DNA from 3 places in the Streptomyces sp. NBC_01591 genome. Region 3 is predicted to be linked to each of the others. Evidence: riboswitches for the same ligand, from Rfam matches in the RefSeq annotation. Region 3 holds a riboswitch; each other region holds the start of a gene.

What was found. A riboswitch is a leader RNA that binds a small molecule or an ion and turns the genes downstream of it on or off. The one in region 3 is predicted to bind cobalamin.
Region 1: another riboswitch for cobalamin. It lies ahead of OG978_RS27305 (ribonucleoside-diphosphate reductase subunit alpha); the one in region 3 lies ahead of OG978_RS38160 (FecCD family ABC transporter permease).
Region 2: another riboswitch for cobalamin. It lies ahead of OG978_RS10160 (cobalamin biosynthesis protein); the one in region 3 lies ahead of OG978_RS38160 (FecCD family ABC transporter permease).

What each region holds. Positions count from the first base shown of each region.
Region 1 covers NZ_CP109327.1:5,879,843-5,883,653, forward strand. The annotation lists gene OG978_RS27305 (ribonucleoside-diphosphate reductase subunit alpha) at 1-1,951, opposite strand, end outside; cobalamin riboswitch at 2,092-2,219, opposite strand; gene mctP (monocarboxylate uptake permease MctP) at 2,386-3,811, opposite strand, start outside.
Region 2 covers NZ_CP109327.1:2,172,908-2,176,718, reverse strand. The annotation lists gene OG978_RS10165 (cobyric acid synthase) at 1-1,369, opposite strand, end outside; gene OG978_RS10160 (cobalamin biosynthesis protein) at 1,366-2,394, opposite strand; cobalamin riboswitch at 2,540-2,668, opposite strand; gene OG978_RS10155 (hypothetical protein) at 2,822-3,052, opposite strand; gene OG978_RS10150 (inorganic phosphate transporter) at 3,087-3,811, opposite strand, start outside.
Region 3 covers NZ_CP109327.1:8,233,819-8,237,629, reverse strand. The annotation lists gene OG978_RS38170 (ABC transporter substrate-binding protein) at 1-118, opposite strand, end outside; gene OG978_RS38165 (ABC transporter ATP-binding protein) at 134-919, opposite strand; gene OG978_RS38160 (FecCD family ABC transporter permease) at 919-2,028, opposite strand; cobalamin riboswitch at 2,130-2,275, opposite strand; gene OG978_RS38155 (GntR family transcriptional regulator) at 2,633-3,280, opposite strand; gene OG978_RS38150 (LysR substrate-binding domain-containing protein) at 3,342-3,662, opposite strand; gene OG978_RS38145 (hypothetical protein) at 3,652-3,811, opposite strand, start outside.

The sequences.
Region 1 (3,811 bases), 2.4 Mb from region 3:
GGAACTCACCGCTGAGCGTCTCGCGCTTGAAGAGGTTGGAGACCTGCGGCTCGATGCACTCGTAGACCCCCGCGATCGAGGCGATCGTCGCCGTCGGCGCGATGGCGAGCAGCAGCGAGTTGCGCATCCCGGTCCTCGCGACGCGGGCACGCAGCGCGTCCCACCGCTCCGGCCAGTTCAGCTCGGTGTCGTAGTGGTCGGGGTGCAGCACACCGCGCGCCGCACGCGTCTGCGACCAGGCGGGCAGCGGTCCGGACCGCTCGGCGAGGTCGCAGGACGACTCGTACGCGGCGAGCATGATCCGCTCGGAGATCTTCGTGGAGAGCGCGCGGGCCTCGGGGGAGTCGAACGGCAGCCGCAGCTGGAAGAAGACGTCCTGGAGACCCATGGCGCCCAGGCCCACCGGGCGCCACTTCGCGTTGGAGCGGCCGGCCTGCTCGGTCGGGTAGAAGTTGATGTCGACGACCCGGTCGAGGAAGGTCACGGCGGTACGGACGGTGGCGTCCAGCCGCTCCCAGTCGATGTCGCCGTCGACGACGAACGCGCCGAGGTTGACCGAGCCCAGGTTGCAGACCGCCGTCTCGCCGTCGTCGGTGACTTCGAGGATCTCGGTGCACAGGTTCGACGAGTGGACGACGGTGCCCGGCTCGGCGGTCTGGTTCGCGGTCCGGTTGGAGGCGTCCTTGAACGTCATCCAGCCCTGGCCGGTCTGTGCGAGGGTGCGCATCATCCGGCCGTACAGTTCGCGGGCCGGGATCGACTTGCGGGCCAGCCCCTGGGCCTCGGCGGCCCGGTACGCGGCGTCGAACTCGTCGCCCCACAGGTCGACGAGCCCGGGTACGTCGGCGGGCGAGAACAGCGACCAGTGGCCGTCCGCGTCGACCCGGCGCATGAACTCGTCCGGGATCCAGTGCGCCAGGTTGAGGTTGTGCGTACGCCGCTGGTCCTCACCCGTGTTGTCGCGCAGCTCCAGGAACTCCTCGATGTCCGCGTGCCAGGTCTCCAGGTAGACGGCGGCGGCGCCCTTGCGGCGGCCCCCCTGGTTGACCGCGGCGACGGAGGCGTCGAGCGTCTTCAGGAACGGCACGATGCCGTTGGAGTGCCCGTTGGTGCCACGGATCAGCGAACCGCGGGAGCGGATGCGGGAGTACGACAGACCGATGCCGCCCGCGTGCTTCGAGAGCCGGGCCACCTGGTGGTAGCGGTCGTAGATCGAGTCGAGCTCGTCCAGCGGGGAGTCCAGCAGATAGCAGGAGGACATCTGCGGGTGCCGGGTACCGGAGTTGAAGAGCGTGGGGGAGGAGGGGAGGTAGTCGAGCCGGCTCATCAGCCCGTACAGCGACGCCACTTCGTCCACGGCGCGCTGCGACTCGTCCTCGGCCAGCCCGGCCGCGACCCGCAGCATGAAGTGCTGGGGCGTCTCGATGACCTGGCGGGTGTGCGGGTGGCGCAGCAGATAGCGGCTGTGCAGGGTCCGCAGCCCGAAGTAACCGAAGCGGTCGTCCGCGCCGTCGGCGAGCGAGCGCTCCACCAGCGCGTCGAGGGCGGCCGCGTGACGGGCGACGAACTCGGCGGTCCGGTCCGCGATCAGACCCTCGCGGTGCCCGACGGCGACCGAGGCGGAGAAGGAGACCGCGCCCTGGCCGGCCGCCTCGTCCGCGATGGTGAGGGTCAGGAGCCGGGCGGCGAGCCGGGAGTAGGCGGGGTCCTCGGAGATCAGCCCCGCGGCGGCCTCGGTGGCCAGCGACCGCAGCTCGGCCTCGTCCGCCCGGGCGCTGCGGCCACGCAGCGCGGCAGCGGCGACCCGGCCGGGGTCGGTGTCGGGCAGATCGGCGGTCAGGTCGGTCAGGGTCCGCAGCAGTGCGGTGCCCGGTCCGTCCTGTGCGGCCGCCTCGGACTCGGCTGCTGCGGACGCGGCGACTGAAGCCGGATCGGCTGGCGCGATGGTCACGTGGTGCTCTCCCTCGCTCGGCTCGGGGCCGGCGGGGAACGGGGCAGCCCTACGGAAGCACACCCGGGGCAGGGCAGCACTCCGCACGGCGTCCACCGGCCCAACCGCGAGGCCCGGACGTCTGGGCATCCGGTTCGGTCGAGCCGGATGCGCTGCCGGCAGGTCATCGGACTGACTCGGGGGTGCACAAAAGCGCACTGAATACACCGTTGCGGGACAGTTCCGGATTCGCACCGGATTCCCCTGCGGCGACAGCGAGGACGAGCATACATGTGGGGGCTGCCCGATGAGGCAGCCCCCACATGTTGTGTCGCACCGGTCGGGCCGGGCCCACAGAATGAGCCGTACGGCCCTTTCCCGGGCCGGTGGGCCCGATCACGCCGACGGCCCGCCGCGCCCCTTCGGAGAGGGGTATGACGGGCCGTGAGCGGGTCTCAGTGACCGCCAGGCGCCCCCGCCGTGGCCGGCGGGAGCTCCGTCTTCACACCCGGGTCGCCCGCGTCGGCCGTGTAGTCGGCCGGGGAGGTCTCGTCGATCCCGGCGGGCGCCTTCACGGCGTTCAGGACGAAGGTGAGCACCACCGTCACCACCACGTTCAGCACGAACGCGGTGAGGCCGATGTAGCCGATCTCGCCGATGCCGGGGATCTCCTTGGAGGAGCCGCCGAAGTGCTTCTGCGTCGGCGAGGCGACCCCGTACGCGGCCACCGTCCCGTACACCATGCCGACCGCCCAGCCCGCGAGCAGCGCCCAGCGGTGGAACCAGCGGGTGAACAGGCCGCCGACCAGGGCCGGCATCGTCTGGAGGATCCAGATGCCGCCGAGCAGCTGGAAGTTGATCGCGACCGTCTTGTCCATCGTCAGGACGAAGGCGAGCGCGCCGACCTTGACCAGCAGCGACACCAGCTTGGAGACCTTGGTCTCCTGCTCCGGGGTCGCGTCCGGCTTCAGGAAGTCCTTGTAGATGTTGCGGGTGAAGAGGTTCGCCGCGGCGATCGACATGATCGCGGCGGGCACCAGCGCGCCGATGCCGATGGCGGCGAACGCGACGCCCGCGAACCAGTCCGGGAACATGTTCTCGAACAGCTGCGGGATGGCCAGCTGCCCGTTGTCCACCTTGATCCCGGCGGCGATGGCCATGAAGCCGAGCAGCGCCAGCAGACCCAGCATCAGCGAGTACAGCGGCAGGATCGTGGTGTTGCGCCGGATCACGTTGCGGCTGCGGCTGGAGAGCGTTGCCGTGATCGAGTGCGGATACATGAACAGCGCCAGCGCCGAGCCCAACGCCAGGGTGGCGTAACCCCATTGGCCCGCCTCGCCCGGCGCGAGCGCGCCGCGCGGTTTGCCGGTGGCCGGGTTGGTCTGCGAGAACGCCTCGCCCGCCTTGGCGAAGATGTCGTCGAAGCCGCCGAGCTTGATCGGGATGTAGATGATCGCCACCGCGATGACCAGGTAGATCAGTCCGTCCTTGACGAACGCGATCAGCGCGGGCGCCCGCAGCCCGGACGAGTAGGTGTACGCGGCGAGTACCGCGAACGCGATCAGCAGCGGCAGGTCCTTGATGAACCAGTGGGTGTTCTCGCCGCCGCCGACGCCCATCACGTCCAGCACCGCCTGGATGCCGACGAGCTGGAGCGCGATGTACGGCATCGTGGCGAGGATGCCCGTGATGGCGACCGCCAGCGAGAGGCTCTTGGAGCCGAAGCGCCCGCGGACGAAGTCCGAGGTGGTGACGTACCCGTGCTTGTGCGAGACCGACCACAGCCGCGGCAGGAAGGTGAAGATCAGCGGGTACACGAGGATCGTGTACGGCACGGCGAAGAAGCCCGCCGCGCCCGCCGCGTAGATCGCCGCGGGAACG
Region 2 (3,811 bases), 6.1 Mb from region 3:
AACGCCGGCCGGCGGCCTGTGCGACCTCGGTCAGGAAGCGGCGGCGGAATTCGTCGCTCTCCAGCGAACCGTGCCAGTGGGTGCCCCACACGGCGCCGACCCGGCAGCCGTCCAGGCTGTGTCCCCGGCCATCGGAGATGAACCCCTCGCCACCGTGCACGTCCGCCACGCCGTGGTGGATCTCGTACCCCTCGACCGGGGCACCGAGCGCCTCGCCGACGGGCCGGGCCAGGGTCTTCTCGCGGTCGAAGCGGATGCGTACGGGCAGCAGCCCCAGGCCCTCGACCTGCCCGGCCCGGGACTCGACCTCGTCCTCGATGTGCTCGCCGAGGATCTGGTAGCCACCACAGATGCCGAGGACCGGCCGGCCCTCGGCCGCGCGCCGCACCAGCGCGTCGGCGAGGCCGCGCTCGCGCAGCCAGGCCAGCGCCTTCACGGTGCCGCGGGTGCCCGGCACGACGACGAGATCGGCGTCGGACAGTTCCTCGGCACGGTCCACGAACCTGACGACGACGCCGGGCTCGGCGGCCAGCGCGTCCACATCGGTGAAGTTCGACATCAGGGGCACCGCGCACACCGCGACGCGCAGCACGTCCTCGCCGTGCGGCGGCGCGACGACCGACTCGCGCACGGCGCCGCGCAACGAGACCCGCAGACCGTCCTCCTCGTCGATGCCGAGGCCGTGGGCGAACGGCAGCACCCCGTACGTCGGCCGCCCCGTGATGTCCCGCAGCATGTCCAGGCCCGGCTCCAGCAGCGACACGTCGCCGCGGAACTTGTTGACGAGATAGCCGGCGATCAGCGACTGGTCCTCGGCGGCGAGCAGCGCGGTCGTACCGAAGAACGAGGCGAAGACGCCACCGCGGTCGATGTCGCCGACGACCACCACCGGGAAGCGCGCCGCCCGTGCGATGCCCATGTTCACGATGTCCGTGCGCCGCAGATTGATCTCGGCCGGACTGCCCGCCCCCTCGCAGATCACCGCGTCGTACGTGCCCCGGAGCTCCTCCAGGCACTCCAGGACCGTGGAGAGCAGCGCCTCCTGCCTGCCCCCGTGGTAGCCGCGCGCACTCATCTCGCCGACCGGCTTCCCCATCAGGACGACCTGGCTGGAGCGGTCGCTGCCGGGCTTGAGCAGGACCGGGTTCATCAGCGCGGTCGGCTCGACGCGGGCGGCCTGGGCCTGCATGGCCTGGGCGCGCCCGATTTCGGCACCCTCGCGGGTGACGAACGAGTTCAGCGACATGTTCTGCGCCTTGAAGGGCGCCACCTTCACGCCCCGGCGCACGAGCCAGCGGCAGATACCTGCCGTGACGACGCTCTTGCCCGCGTCGGAAGTGGTTCCGGCGACCAGTAGCCCGCCGCTCATGTGCTTCTCCGTCCTGCGATACGAGGTCCCGCGATACGAGGTCCTGCCCCGTTCGTTGAGGTGATCCGGCGCCCCGCGATCCGTCGTGCGGCGAGGGCCGCGCCGAGCCGTCCCGCCACGCACACGCCGAGGGCCAGCGCACTCACCCGGCGCGACAGCCGCACCGCGCGCTCGATGTCCTCGGTCTCCACCGCCCGGCCCGTCGCCCCGTTGAGCACGGGGCGGTGCTCGACCCGGCCGCCGTACGCGAGGGTCCCGCCGAGCCGTACGCCGAGCGCACCCGCGAACGAGGCCTCCACCGGGCCCGCGTTGGGGCTCGGGTGCTTGGCGGCATCGGCCCGCCAGGCGCGGACCGCTCCACGCGGCCGCCCTCCGGCGGCCACGGCGAGCAGGGCCGTGAGCCGGGCGCCGGGCCAGCCCGCGAGGTCGTCGAGGCGGGCCGAGGCCCAGCCGTAGCGCCGGTGACGGGGCGACTTGTGGCCGACCATGGCGTCGAGGGTGTTGGCGGCCCGGAAGCCGGCCAGTCCGGGGACCCCGGCCAGCGCGCCCCACACCAGGGCGCCGACCACGGCGTCCGAGGTGTTCTCCGCCACGGACTCGACGACGGCGCGGGCGATCTGCGGTCCGTCCAGGGACTGCGGGTCGCGCCCGCACAGATGCGGCAGCCGCTCGCGGGCCAGGTCGATGTCACCGGCCGCCAGGGCGTCGCCGATGGCCCGCGCCTCACGCCCCAGGGACGTACCGCCGACGACAGACCAGGTGGTGGCCGCGGTCAGTGCCACGGAGGCGGCGGGGCTGCGGTGTACGGCACGGGTGATCAGCGCGGCACCACCCGCGGCGCCTCCGGCGCAGACGAGGGTGTGCAGCGCGCCCCAGCCGCGGTGGTCGCGCCACAGACGGCGCTCGACGCCCGCTGCGGCCCGCCCGAAGGCGGCGACCGGGTGCCCCCTGCGGGGGTCACCGAGCAGCAGATCGCCGATCAGACCGGCCGTGGCGCCGTACGCGAAGATGCGGTCGGCTCGCACGGCTCAGCCGGCCGTCGCGCCTCGGCGGACCTTCGTACAGGCGGCTCTCGTCGAGAGCGCCGAAACAGCGGACGCACGGCAGCCAGGCATGGCGATATGTCCTCACTCAGGGTCCGCGCCCTGGTTCGACGTGACCGGCGACGAGAGTCTCCTGGCTCCCGGATCCGCGATTCCCCCGGCCTTCCAGCCCGCTCGCGCGTGCCGTGACTTCCGGTGTGGGGGACCGCTCCCCGGTGACAGTGGCGGGACCGCGCCGGATTCGCACCGGCTTCCTCTGCTGTCGCCGTAATTGGCTCCGGCAGTCCACCACGCTCCGCGAACGCCCGTCAACCTGCCGTTGACCTGCGGCGGCGCAGTGTGCTGAGACGCACATCGGGCCGGACACATGTGGTGTCCGGCCCGACGGGGGAGCGTGCGCGGGAGTGGCTCAGGCGACGATCAGATAGATCCCGTACGCGACGGCCGCGGCGCACAGCGCGAAGCAGACGTACGCGCCGGCGCGGGCCAGCAGCAGCGAGCCGCCGGAGCCGCCCTGCGCCGCCGGTTCCGGCTGCTTGGAGAGGCCGACGATGCCCAGGGTGAAGAGGCCCACCAGCGCGACGGTGACAACGAGGGAGACGCCGAATACGGAGCCGAGGGCTGCCCAGTCGATGTTCATGCTGAATCCTTAGACGGCTGACCTGTCGGCCGGCTCAGACGGTGGCGGGTCGCGCCGGGTCCTGGGTGGTCCCGGCCGGGGCCGGAATCGTGGTCATGAGGTTCTGGGCCGGTGCCTGGACCGTGGCCGAGGCCGTGGTGGGCGGCGGGCTGACGGCGGCGATGGCCGTGGTGACGACGCCCGCGGGCTCGGCGTCGCCGTCCGTCGGCGCGACATCGCCGTGGCCGACCGGCTTGCGGCGCGACACCAGCCAGATCGCACCGGAGCCCGCGACCAGCAGCGCCGCGACGACGACGACGCCCCAGGTGCCCTGCTTGGTGAGGAGCTCCGCGCCCGCGCCGACCAGACCCGCGGCCGGCAGGGTCAGACCCCAGGCGACGAACATCCGGGTGGCGGTGGACCAGCGGACCACACCGCCCTGGCGGCCGAGGCCCGCGCCCATCACGGCGCCGGAGCAGGACTGGGTGGTGGAGAGGGAGAAACCGAGGTGCGAGGAGGCCAGGATGACCGTGGCCGCACTGGTCTGGGCGGCGAAGCCCTGCGGCGGCTTGAGGTCGGTGAGGCCGCTGCCCATGGTGCGGATGATGCGCCAGCCGCCCAGGTAGGTGCCGAGAGCGATGGCCGCACCGGCGCAGACGATGACCCAGACCGGCGGGTTGGCGCCCGGGTTCAGGACGCCGCCGGTGACCAGGGCCAGGGTGATGATGCCCATGGTCTTCTGTGCGTCGTTGGTGCCGTGGGCGAGGGAGACCAGCCCGG
Region 3 (3,811 bases):
CGCCCTCTGTCCGGGCACCGCTCTTCTCTTCTTGGCCAGAGGTGATTTCCGCACCGCAGCCGGTGAGGACCAGGGCTGCGGCGAGCGCGAGTGCGGCAGGGCGTACAAGGTTCGGCATGGTTGGAGCGACTCCTCAGGAATCGGATCGAGCGCGGCGGAGACGGTCGAAGAGCAGCTGTACGGCGCCGGTCTCCGGATGTGGGACGCGGTGAGCCCGTACGCCGAAGACCTCGGCCAGCAACTCGGTTGTGAGCACGTCGTGCGGAGGGCCGGACGCGACGATCCGACCGCTGTCGATGACATGGAGCACGTCGCAGTGGAGTGCGGCGAGGTTGAGGTCGTGCAGCGCGGTGAGGACGGTCAGCCCGCTGCCTCGTACCAGCGCCAGTACTTCCAGCTGCTGTGCGATGTCCAGGTGGTTGGTCGGCTCGTCGAGCACCAGCAGCCGAGGCTGCTGGGCCAGTGCGCGGGCGATCAGCACCCGTTGCTTCTCGCCGCCGGAGAGAGTGAGGAAGCCGCGGTCGGCGAGGTGTCCGGCGTCGACTCCCGCCAGCGCGCTCTCGCACGCCTGCCGGTCTTCGTCGGTGGCCCGGCCCACCGACCGCTGGTGCGGCAGCCGTCCCATCGCCACGACCTCGGCAACCGTGAAGTCGAACTCGGTGACCGCCTCCTGGGGCAGGGCGGCCAGCCGACGGGCGCCTTCGCGCGCGCTCATGGCGTACAGGTCCTCGCCGCCGAGCCGCACCGTGCCGGCCGAGGGGCGCAGAGCCCGGTAGACGCAGCGCAACAGGGTGGACTTTCCACTGCCGTTGGGCCCGACCAGACCGACGAGCTGCCCCTCTCCCGCTGCCAGCGTGGCCTCCTCCACCAGCCGCGCACCGGCGATCTCGACCGTCAGGGCATCGATATCGATCCGCATCACGCACCTCCGAACGTGTACGAGCGGCGGCGCATCAGCAACACGAAGCACGGCACGCCGATGACCGCGGTCAGCACGCCCACCGGCAGTTCGGCGGGCGCGAGCACGACACGGGAGAGGATGTCCACCCAGATCAGCAGGACAGCGCCCGCCAGTGGCGCGACGGCCAGCAGCCGGCGGTGGTCCGCTCCGACCAGCATCCGTACGGCGTGCGGCACCATCAGCCCGACGAAGCCGATCGCACCGCTCACCGCGACCACCGCCCCCGTGACGGCCGCAGAGACCAGGAACAGCTCCTTGCGCAGCCGTCCCGCGTCCACGCCCAGCGCGGCCGCGGTCTCGTCGCCCATGGCCAGGGCGTTCAGCCGGCGCGCCGACCAGGCGAGGTGGGCGAGGCCGCCGAGCACGGCCCCCGCGGCGATCGGCACGGAGGACCAGGTGGCTCCGCCGAGACTGCCGAGCATCCACATCATGGCGGAACGGGCGGCTTCACCGCGCTCGGCCGCGAACACCATGAACGTGGTGACCGCCGAGAAGCCGTAGTACATCGCGGTGCCCGTCAGGACGAGCCGCAGCGGGGTCAGACCCCGATCGGTGCGTGCGATCGCGTACACCAGCATCATGGCGAGGAGCGCGGAAAGGAAAGCCGCCGTCGACAGCGCCCAGATGCCCAGCGCGCCGAAGGCCCCGAAGATGAGCACGGCATTGGCGCCGACGGCCGCTCCCGAGGAGATGCCGAGGACGAACGGGTCGGCGAGGGCGTTGCGGACCATGGCCTGTACGGCGACGCCGATGGCCGCGAGACCGGCCCCGACGACCGCGGCCAGCACGGCTCGCGGAAAGCGCAGTTCCCAGACGATCGTGTACGCCGGGACCTGGTCGGGGGCTATCCGGCCGCCGGTCAGCCCGGCCCACAGGCAACGCAGCACTTCGCCCCAGGAGAGCCCCGACGCCCCGATCCCCGCCCCGCAGACGAGTGAGACCAGGAGCACGGCGCACAAGGAGATCAGGAGCAGCGGCAGAGACACGCGCCGTGGCGGGGCGGGCCCGGCGCCGGCGCGGGACGTGCGCGGCGGCACGGCGGGTTTACGGTCGAGGGGGGTGGCCACGGGCGGATCGCTTTCGCCTCGGGCCGTGCACCTACGTGATCGAAGGAGCAGCCCGGGCGCGGAGCGCCCTGCGCAGCACCACTCGCAGTCCACGGCGAATTGACAGGAGCCTTCACCACCGCGGGTAATCGGGCTTACGGGGCCATGCGGGGCTCCGCCTACCGTTGCGGGTCAGCGCCGGATTTCGACCGGACTTCCCCCGCGGGGCACCTGCAGCTTAGCGTGCACGGGATGACGTACCGCCAGAGGGCGATATCGGTAGGCGCCGAATCGGGCACGGCTTCCACTCGCGGACCGCACCTGCCCGGCACGCCGCGCGGTACGCCCGGTCCAGCACCGGCGCCGGCGCCGGCAGGCCCGCGAACCCGGCGAGCCAGCAGCCCTGGGGGACGTCCTCACGGCCTCACCGGAGGCGATCTCCCGACTGGCCTTTGCCGAAGGGTCGATGAAGCCGAAGGTCGACGCCGCCGCTCGAACCTCTCGACGACCTTCTCGACCGGAATGTCGGCACGGAGGTCCGCCCGGATGTACCGGACGGAATCGTCTACGTCTGAGCACTCGCGGGTACGGCCCGTGTGCGCCGACCCCGGCCGGGCCGTACCGCTCAGTCCTGGTGCTTGCGTCGCGCGGCAGCTGCGTTGCGGCCTGTCACCAGGTGCTTGCCGGCCAGCTTTTCGACGCCCGCGACGTCACGCTCCGCGATCGCCCGGTACAGGCCCTCGTGCCCCTGCGCGACGCCCTCGATGTCGTCGTGCTGTCCCAGCAGCCAGCGCATCCTGCTGCGGAGGGTGCTCTGGAGCTCGTTCAGGAGTTCGTTGTCGGCCAGCGCGGTCACCGTCTCGTGGAAGTCGGCGGCGGCCCGGCGGGCCCGTACGGCATCTCCCCTGTCCGCCGCCTTCAGCTCGGCGTCGAGATCCGCGCGGAGCTTCTCCAGTCCCGCGCGGGTGCGCCGTTGGGCGGCGAGCCGGAAGGTCAGCGTCTCAAGGGCCGCGCGGACCTCGTCGAGGTCCTCGACATCCGCCGGCGTGAACTCCCGCACGACGGCCCATGTCCGCGGCCTCGGCGTGACCAGCCCCTCGGTGACCAGTGACTTCAGGGCCTCCCGGATGGGCAGCCTGCTCACCCCGAGCTCGGCGGCGAGCTCGCGCTCGACGAGCTTGCTGCCCGGCTCACGCACACCGTCGATGATCTCGTCACGGAGCAGGCGTGTGACCCGCTCCGACTCGGGCTCGAAGTCCTCAGACCCTGTCATGTCCTCAAATCTCTCATCACTCGACGTCGGTATTCGGTATGCCGTCTGCGGTACGGGGTTCTCAGGCCGGTGCGTAGCCGCGTGCGCGGACCAGGTCGCGGGCGAGCCGGGTGAAGGCGCGGGCGGCGGCGCTCTCGTAGGTGCTCTCCCGGTGCAGCAAGGTGGCGACGCGGGTGGGCAGCGGAGGGTCGATGGGAATCGGCGTGAGGTGCGGGTGGTCGTCCGTGATCGCGTCGGGCAGCACGGTGGCCAGCAAGCCGGTGCGCTGGACGATTTCCGTGAGGCCCTGGATGGTGTCGGCCTCCACGGCGATCGGCGGGCTGACACGATGCTCGGCGAAGTAGCTGTCGATGTGACTTCGGGTGGCGAAGTCACTGCTCACTATAGGTGCCGCCTTCGCACTCGCCTCCATCCTGCTCTTCCTCCTGCTGATGCTCTCGGGCTTCATGGGGCACAAGACGGGAGTCCCCTTCCCCGTCACGAGCCGCGGCTCCATCGTCCGCGGAAACGTGATCGGCATCCCGGTGAACA